One region of the Micromonospora sp. GCM10011541 genome, then DNA from elsewhere that is predicted to be linked to it. Evidence: riboswitches for the same ligand, from Rfam matches in the RefSeq annotation. Region 1 holds a riboswitch; the other holds the start of a gene.

Region 1 (4,178 bases):
ATCACGTCGGCCTCGGCGAACGATGCCGAGGCGCCCACGGTGGGCGTGCCGGCGCCGCCCATGCCCGGCATGTTGTGGCCGGAGCCGGACGTCGAGTGGTCGGCATCGCCGCAGGCCGCCAGGGCGAGCGTGGCGAGAGCGGTCGCGCCGACCAGGGCGGCACGACGCGCGATGGTACGAGTGAACACAGGAAAGACCTTTCGGTGTCGGAACGTACGCAGCGGACACGGGACGCGGGTCACCGGACGGTCACCCGCGTCGGGCGTCCTATCTGCGCAGCACCGACGCCGTCACCAGACGCAGTGCGAAGGGCTGGGGCGGCGGGGCCCGCGGTCCGCAGGCGGGTCGCGGCGATCCGCGGGCGGCCCGTCCGACGGGCCGCGAACCGGCCCGCAGCAGCACGGCGACCAGCAGCGCCACGGCGAACGCGCCGAGGACGGCCAGGCAGACGCTCCACCCCGACCGGTCGTCCTTGGGACCGGTCGGCGGGAGCGCGCGGGCGTGGCAGCCGTCACCCGGGCAGTCGGCCACCGCCGCGGCGACGGTCGCGACCGCCTCGGCGAGGACCGCCGGAAGATCGAGGTGGTGCCCGGCGCGCTGCGTCTCGTGACCCGCCCGGTGCCCACCGGAGGCGTGCGCGCCGTGGCCGAGGGTGTGCATGGCGGCGAGCCCGACCAGCGTGCTGAGCAGCAGCAGGAGCCGGACCCACCGTCCGGGCGTCACCGCCGCCTCCGTACGCACGGAGACCACGCTAACCTGCCGGGTCGTACCGGTCGGGAGGAACGGCCCGCTCCGCGCCGCGGAGCGCCGCCCGGCGGGACCGCCGGTCGGCCTGACTAGCATTCCCTGCGACGGCCCCGGCGACCGCCGCACCGGCGGACGCCTGTCCCGGCCCGGTGAACCGACCGGCCCGGTGACACGTACCTCGCCTGAGAACCGTTGGGAGACTCACCATGGGCGCCGACCACACCGGTCCAGCTCCGGCCGCCCCGCCGGGCGTACGACGGATCCTCGTCGCCACGGTGGTCCCGCTGTTCGTCCTCAGCGTGCTCGCCGCCCTGGTGCTCTGGCCCCGGGACACCCCGGCCCCGGAGCGTGCGGCCGACGTGCCGCGCTACCACGGCACGGTGACCCGGGTGGTCACCGAGCCGTGCCCGCCGGCGGCGGAGGTGCCGGAGGGCACCCCGGGTGGCTCCGCCGGGCCCTGCGGCACCGTCCGCGTGGCGGTCGAGCAGGGCCCGGACGCCGGCCGCCAGGTGGAGACCCCGATCCCCGTCGGCCCCGGCGCGCCCACCGTCGAGGTCGGCGACCGGATCGTCCTGGTGGAACTGGTGGACCCGGCCGACCCCGCGACGAAGAGCTACAACATCGCCGAGCACCAGCGGGGCAAGCCGCTGGTGTGGCTGGCGGCACTGTTCGCCGTCGCCATCGTCGCGTTCGGCCGCTGGCGGGGGCTGGCCGCGCTCGGCGGCCTGGTCGCGAGCTTCGCCATCCTGCTCGGCTTCGTGCTGCCGGGAATCGGCGCCGGCCAGCCACCGCTGCTGGTGGCGATCGTCGGCTCGGCGCTGATCATGTTCGTGGTGCTGTACCTGACCCACGGGATCACCGCGCAGACCTCGGTGGCGGTTCTCGGCACCCTCGGCAGCCTGGTGCTGACCGGTGTCCTCGGCACGCTCGCCACCGCCGCCACCCACCTGACCGGATTCGGCAGCGAGGACGCCACCACGCTGTCGATGTTCCAGCGGGACGTCGACCTGCACGGGCTGCTGCTGGCCGGCATCGTCATCGGCTCGCTGGGCGTGCTGGACGACGTGACGGTCACCCAGGCGGCCACCGTCACCGAGCTGGCGCACGCCAATCCGGGGCTGTCCCGGTTGCAGCTCTACCGGGCGGCCACCCGCGTCGGCCGCGCCCACATCGCCTCCACGGTCAACACCATCGTGCTGGCGTACGCGGGCGCCTCGCTGCCGCTCCTGCTCCTGCTCGTCGCTGACTCGCGGCCGGTGAGCGAGATCCTCACCAGCGAGTTCATGGCGCAGGAGATCGTTCGCAGCGCGGTGGCCACGATCGGCCTGATCGCCGCCGTACCCCTCACCACCGGCCTGGCGGCCGTGGTGACCACCGCCGGTCGGGGCGGCGCGGGGCAGCCCGCCGCGCCGGCGTCCCGTCCCCCCGCGGAGCCGGACGCCGCGCTGGCGGCGCTCAGCGCACCACGCAGCGGTGCGGCCGCGGACGCCCACGGCGGTCGGACCGGACCGGAGAGGAGCACGGACACCGCATGGTGAAACTCCGCAGCGTGACCGCCCGCGCCAAAAGCGATGCTGGTCACGGGGTCGGCCGTCGAATTACCGCTTTTAGTCGGCTTCCGGACGTAGATCCTCGGGAGGACTCTCGGGTAACCTCGCTGCCGGTCACCGCCGAAGGCGCGCAGCGGCGCCTGCGGTACCGCCGCCCAATCGCCGTACGGCGAACCGGGGAACCAGGTACATGGGGTGAATCCGCGCCAGCGGTAGGGGCCACTTCCGCCCCGAACCCGTCAGCTAACCCGGTCGGCGGTCGACGGAAGGGAACACTGTGACGGCACCCCTGCGCCGCTGGCTGACCCCCGTGGTGGCCGTGCTCACCGCGTTCACCATCGTCGCCGGCCCCGCGCCGGCGATCGCGGCGCCGACGACGCCCCCCACCCCCTCGGGGCACGAGGAGGACGCCGAGCCGAAGCTCATCACCGACGCCATCGAGGCCGCCAACCGCAACTACGTGCAGGCGAAGACCAAGCTGGCGAAGTCGAGGCAGCGCCAGCTCCAGCTTGCCTTGGAGGTACGCGCGGCGCAGCACCAGCTGGACGCCCTGCGCCCGCAGGTGTCCCAGATCGCGGCACAGTCGTACCGGACCGGCCGGATCGGCGCGGTGGCCATGCTGCTGGAGAGCAACGCCCCGGACTCGTTCGTCCGGCGGGCCGCCGCCCTGGACGAGCTGAACATGGTCAACGCGCAGAAGCTGGCCGAGGTCAACGCGGCGAAGAACCGCGCCGAACAGGCCAAGCTGGCGCTCGACGCCGAGGTGCGCGCCCAGCAGACGCTGACGAACGCGATGGCCCGGGAGAAAGTCGAGACGGAGAAGGCGCTCGCCCTGGTCGGCGGGAAGGGCTTCACCGGCGGCCTGGTCTCGGCCACCTCGCCGGTCGCCCGGATCGGCCCCGGCCGCACCGCCGACGGGGACTGGAAGCCGGAGTCGTGCAGCGAGAACGACCCCACCACCTCCGGCTGCATCACGCCGCGCACGCTGCACGCGTACAAGGAGGTGAGGCGGGCCGGCTTCAACCGCTTCGCCGGCTGCTACCGGTCCGGCGGGCCGTGGGAGCACCCGAAGGGCCGGGCCTGCGACTGGTCGCTGCAGAACAGCGGGTTCGCCCCCTGGCACAACAACGACACCCGGATGTACGGCAACAACGTCGCCGCCTTCCTGATCCGCAACGCGGACCGGCTCGGCATCTACTACGTGATCTGGAACCGGCAGATCTGGTTCCCGGCGACCGGTTGGAAGTCCTACAGCGGGCCGTCCAACCACACCGACCACGTGCACATGTCGCTGCTCTGACCGACGACGTACCACGGCCGAGGGGCCGTCCCGCCGAACCGCGCGGGACGGCCCCTCGGTCGTCGTGTGCCGGTGGCGCGGCGTCAGCCGACGGCGGTGGGCGTGGGGTGCTCGACCTGGGCGGGCGGCCTGGTCGGCGCACCCGCCGGCACGGTGGCCACAGTCCGCACCTCGCCCGCGCCGAGCTGGTACGACATGCCGACCACCGCGCACCGCCCGGCGGCCACCGCACCGGCCAGGACGGGGGAGCTGGCCAGCAGCGCCTCGACGGTCTGCGCGATGTGGATGTCGACGATGCCGTCGATGTCCTCGACGCCCTCCGCCGCCGCCCGGCGCAGGCTGGGCACCACGGCATCGACCACCGCGCCGAGGTGCCCGGCGGGGGTCCTGCCGGTGGTGACCGCCTCCTTGGCGGCCTGCACCGCGCCGCAGGAGTCGTGCCCGAGCACCAGCACCAGCGGGGTGCCGAGCACCGTCAGGGCGTACTCGACGCTGCCGAGCACCTCGGGACCCGTCGTGTGGCCGGCGGTCCGGACCACGAAGAGGTCGCCCAGGCCGCGGTCGAAGATGATCTCGGCGGC
Region 2 (4,178 bases), on a different contig from region 1:
TCGTTTGGTGCGCCGGCCTGTTGGCAGCCTCGACACTCCCAGGAGGTCTTCCGCTGCCCACGCCCATCATCCTGGCGTCGGCATTGCTGCTGGCGCTGCCGGGCTTTGTCATCACCCTCATCGCAGTCATGGGCCTCGCGGTCCAAGAGACCGGCACCCGTGCCGGCGGCGGCCAGGCGTTGTGGCGTCTGTTGCGCGAAACGATGCCGGGTTGGTTGCTCATCGCGAGCTGGCTGCTGTTCGCCGGGTTCTGGCTGGTCGGAGTTCTCTCCCTCGGTGCCACACCGGGTGTGCCGGAGCAGCGTGCCGGAACGTACGTCGTCAACAACCACGGCGAGGCGACGGTCATCAGCAAGGCTCAGTATCTGACCTTGAAGGCGCAGGAGAAGCGGATTGCTGTTTTCGTGCCGGGCGGCTTTTGCGTGTTCGCTGCGGTCATCTCAACTGCCCTGCTTCGTCGAGAAGCCCGGGACGAGGCGGTGCGTCCGTAGGGCCGCCGTTCGCGACCGGCCACCGATGTCCCCCACGCTTCACCACTCCCGCCGCAGGTGACGGGCACGATGACCATCGCTACCAGTGAGAGCAAAGCCCGCATGGCATCTCTGGCGCACCTGGCCGACCCGCTGACCGCGGAAGGGGCCCCGCCACGCGAGAGCCCCTTCCGGTGGATCAGCCCGGTCGGCCGTAGCTGTTGATCTGGCCGTCGTCGACGCGTTTCATCGTGATCGGCTTGCCGGACTGGGATGCGTGCACCACCCAGCCGCCGCCGACGTACATGCCGACGTGGTGCAGGTCGCTGTAGTAGAAGACCAGGTCACCGGCGCGCAGCTCGCTCCGGCTGACCCGGCGGGTGACGTCGTGCTGCTGCCGCGCGTTGTGCGGCAGCGAGACGCCGGCCTTGGCCCAGGCGGCCATGGTCAGGCCGGAGCAGTCGTAGTGGTCCGGGCCGGCGGCGCCCCAGACGTAGATCTTGCCGATCTGGGCGCAGGCGAACTTGACCGCGACCCCGGCGGGGCCGCCCGGGTAGCCGGACGGGCAGGGCGCGGGCCGCAGCGGGCCGCCGCCACCGCTGCCGTAGATCTTGAGGCGGAGCTTGTCCAGCTTGGCGATCTCGGCGTTGATCTGCTTCTTCTTCGCCGCGAGCTGGGCCTCGGTCCGGGTCAGCTGGGCGACCATCTCGTCGAGCGGCTTCTTCTTGGCGGCCAGCTCGTCGCGGAGTTCGACGACGTTGCGTACCTGCTGCTGCTGGCGGTGGGCGAAGCGGTCGAGCAGTTCGAGGCTCGTGACCACGTCGCTCGGCGACCGGCTGCCCAGTAGCGCGTTCACCGTCGACAGGTTGTCGCCCTTGTAGGCGTCGGCGGCGAGGCCGCCGACCTGACCCATGGCGAGGTCGACCCGGAGCTGCAACGGGGCGATCTGCTTGGCCAGGGCCTCGGCCTGCTTCCGCTTGGCGGCGAGGTCCTGACGGGTGGCGTTGTGCTGCTCGATGATCGGTTCGAGCTTGTTCCAGTCCTGGTCGATCTGGCGCTCGATCTCGGCGACCGACGGGTCGGCGTGGGCCGCCGTGGCGCCGCCGGTCAGGATGACGGCGGTACCGGCCAGGGCGGCGAGGGCGGTGGTGAAGCGGGACCAGCGTGGACGCGGCGCAGCCGTCATCCGGTCGTTCGACCGGACCGACGGTCGCCGCGGGGCATGGTGTGCCACCGGGCTTCCTGACTCCTTCTTCGCTGACCGCCTACCGGGTTAGCTGACGGGTTCGGACGGGAAGGGAGCCGCCCTACCGCATTGCTGCGGATTCACCCCAGGTAACTGGGTCCCCGGCTCGCCCGGAGGCGACTCGGCAGTGTCGGACCGTCACCACCCGGGTTGGGCGATGCACATTCCGGTCGACGATTGACCAGAGTAGAGAGCGCCGTTATCAATCCGCAACCCGAGACGCCGTGACACTCCGTACCCGAATTCGCATGGGCCGCGCTGGTGAAGGTTTCCTTCACTCAACATCACTGCGGGGAAAGGTATTGACCCAACGCCATGGGTGGGGTGAGGGTGAGCACGCAGTGACTTCCGCCCGACCTGGAGGTTCGATGCTCCGTCCACCCTTGCCGCCGAGCAGACGAGTTCTGCTCGCCACCGCCGTGGCTGCGGCGACCGCCCTTCTCAGCACCGGACCCGTCGCCGCCGAGCCCCTGACCGCCGGGTCCGCCGACCGCCAGCAGCAGTACGCCGCCGCGGCGGCCGAGTACGGCGTGCCGGAGATCGTCCTGCTCGGCGTGTCGTACCTGGAGTCCCGCTGGGACACCCACCCCGGCCAGCCCAGCACCAGCGGCGGCTACGGGCCGATGCACCTGACCGACGCCGAACAGGTCGCCTCGACCCCCGGCAGCTCACACGTCGACGAGAACGAGGACCCCCGGGGCGACGACGCCCGGCCGCTGGTGGTCGACACGTCGGCCGCCGCCGAGGCGACCGGCGACGTCCTGCCGCAGGCGTCCCTGCAGACCCTCGACGCTGCCGCCGCGCTCACCGGCGTGGCCGAGGCGACGCTGCGCACCGACGCCACCGCCAACATCCGCGGCGGGGCGGCGCTGCTCGCGTCGTACCAGAAGGAACTGGCCGCGCCGGTCGGCGCCGGCAGCGACCCGGCGGCCTGGTACGGCGCGGTGGCCCGGTACTCCGGCGCGGACACCGAGGACGCCGCCGCGGCCTTCGCCGACGAGGTGTACGACCAGATCAGCGTCGGCGCCAGCCGGATGACCGACGACGGCCAGCGGGTCACCCTCGCCGCCCGCCAGGTGTCCCCTGACGAGTCGGGGCTGCACCGGCTCGGGTTGCGCCGCGCCGAGCGGCCGGACGGCCTGGAGTGCCCGGTCCGCCTCGCCTGCGAGTGGATCCCGGCCCCGTACGAGAAGTACGGCCCGAAGCCGGGTGACTACGGCAACCACGATCTCGGTGACCGGCCGGCCCAGCAGAAGCTCGAGTACATCGTCATCCACGACACCGAGGGCTACTTCGGTCCGAGCGTGAAGCTGGTGCAGACCAAGACCTACCTGGGCTGGCACTACACGCTGCGCTCGGTGGACGGCTACGTCGCCCAGCACATCAAGGCCAAGGACGTCGGCTGGCAGGCCGGCAACTGGTACGTCAACGCCAAGTCCATCGGCATCGAGCACGAGGGCTTCGCCGGCCACGGCACCTGGTACACCGAGGCGATGTACCGGACGTCGGCGAAGCTGGTCCGGCACCTGGCGCTGCGGTTCCAGATCCCGCTGGACCGGCAGCACATCCTCGGCCACGACAATGTCCCGGGCACCACCGCCGGGACCGTGGCCGATATGCACTGGGACCCGGGCCCGTACTGGGACTGGTCGCACTACTTCGACCTGATGAAGGCGCCGTTCCAGTCGACCGGCACCCCGCACACCGGTCTGGTCACCATCGACCCGGACTTCGCCAGCAACCGCCCGGCGTTCTACGGCTGCAACCAGCAGCCGCCGGGCGTGCCGGATCCGCCGCCGCCGGCCGAGCCCTGCCCGCTGCGCGGCTCGTCCTCGGTCATCCTGCACAGCGCCCCGAGCCTGGACGCCCCGCTGGTCAACGACCGGGGGCTGCGCCCGAACGGCACGCCGGACACCATGTACATCAAGGACCATGGTGCCCGCGCCTCGGCCGGTCAGACGTACGCCCTCGCGGACGTCCAGGGTGACTGGACCGCGATCTGGTACCTCGGCCAGAAGGCCTGGTTCTTCAACCCGTCCGCCGCGCCCACCGCGAAGTGGGCGCAGGGCTTCGTGGTGACGCCCAAGCCGGGCAAGACCACGATCCCGGTGTACGGGCGGGCCTACCCCGAGCGGGCCGCCTACCCGGCCACCATCCCGTACCAGGGCATCTCGCCGCTGCAGTACACCTTCGCGGCGGGCCAGCGGTACGCGCTCGGCGGCGTCCTCCCGGGCGAGTACTACCGGGCGGTCTCGTTCGACGGCTCCGCCCCCGGCGACCGGACGGTGGTCCGGGGCGAGAACCAGTACGTGCAGATCCAGTTCGGCCACCGGGTGATGTTCGCGAACCTGGACGACGTGCTGATCCTGCCGGCCGCGGTGGGCGCGCCGCAGTAGCCACCGCATCCGACGACGAAGGCCCCCGGTCAGCTCGACCGGGGGCCTTCGTCGTCGGATCGGATC

The links. A riboswitch is a leader RNA that binds a small molecule or an ion and turns the genes downstream of it on or off. The one in region 1 is predicted to bind cyclic di-AMP.
Region 2: it holds a riboswitch for cyclic di-AMP, as region 1 does, so the genes downstream of both, ACFOYX_RS25495 (NlpC/P60 family protein) here and ACFOYX_RS35610 (hypothetical protein) in region 1, are expected to answer to the same signal.

Annotation. Positions count from the first base shown of each region.
Region 1 covers NZ_JBHSBP010000105.1:71,920-76,097, reverse strand. The annotation lists gene ACFOYX_RS35625 (DUF305 domain-containing protein) at 1-188, opposite strand, end outside; gene ACFOYX_RS35620 (DUF6153 family protein) at 268-741, opposite strand; gene ACFOYX_RS35615 (YibE/F family protein) at 954-2,285, shown strand; cyclic di-AMP (ydaO/yuaA leader) riboswitch at 2,440-2,570, shown strand; gene ACFOYX_RS35610 (hypothetical protein) at 2,575-3,597, shown strand; gene ACFOYX_RS35605 (carbonic anhydrase) at 3,681-4,178, opposite strand, start outside.
Region 2 covers NZ_JBHSBP010000057.1:179,136-183,313, reverse strand. The annotation lists gene ACFOYX_RS25500 (hypothetical protein) at 1-491, shown strand, start outside; gene ACFOYX_RS25495 (NlpC/P60 family protein) at 670-1,656, opposite strand; cyclic di-AMP (ydaO/yuaA leader) riboswitch at 1,718-1,853, opposite strand; gene ACFOYX_RS25490 (peptidoglycan recognition family protein) at 2,085-4,112, shown strand; gene ACFOYX_RS25485 (C40 family peptidase) at 4,177-4,178, opposite strand, start outside.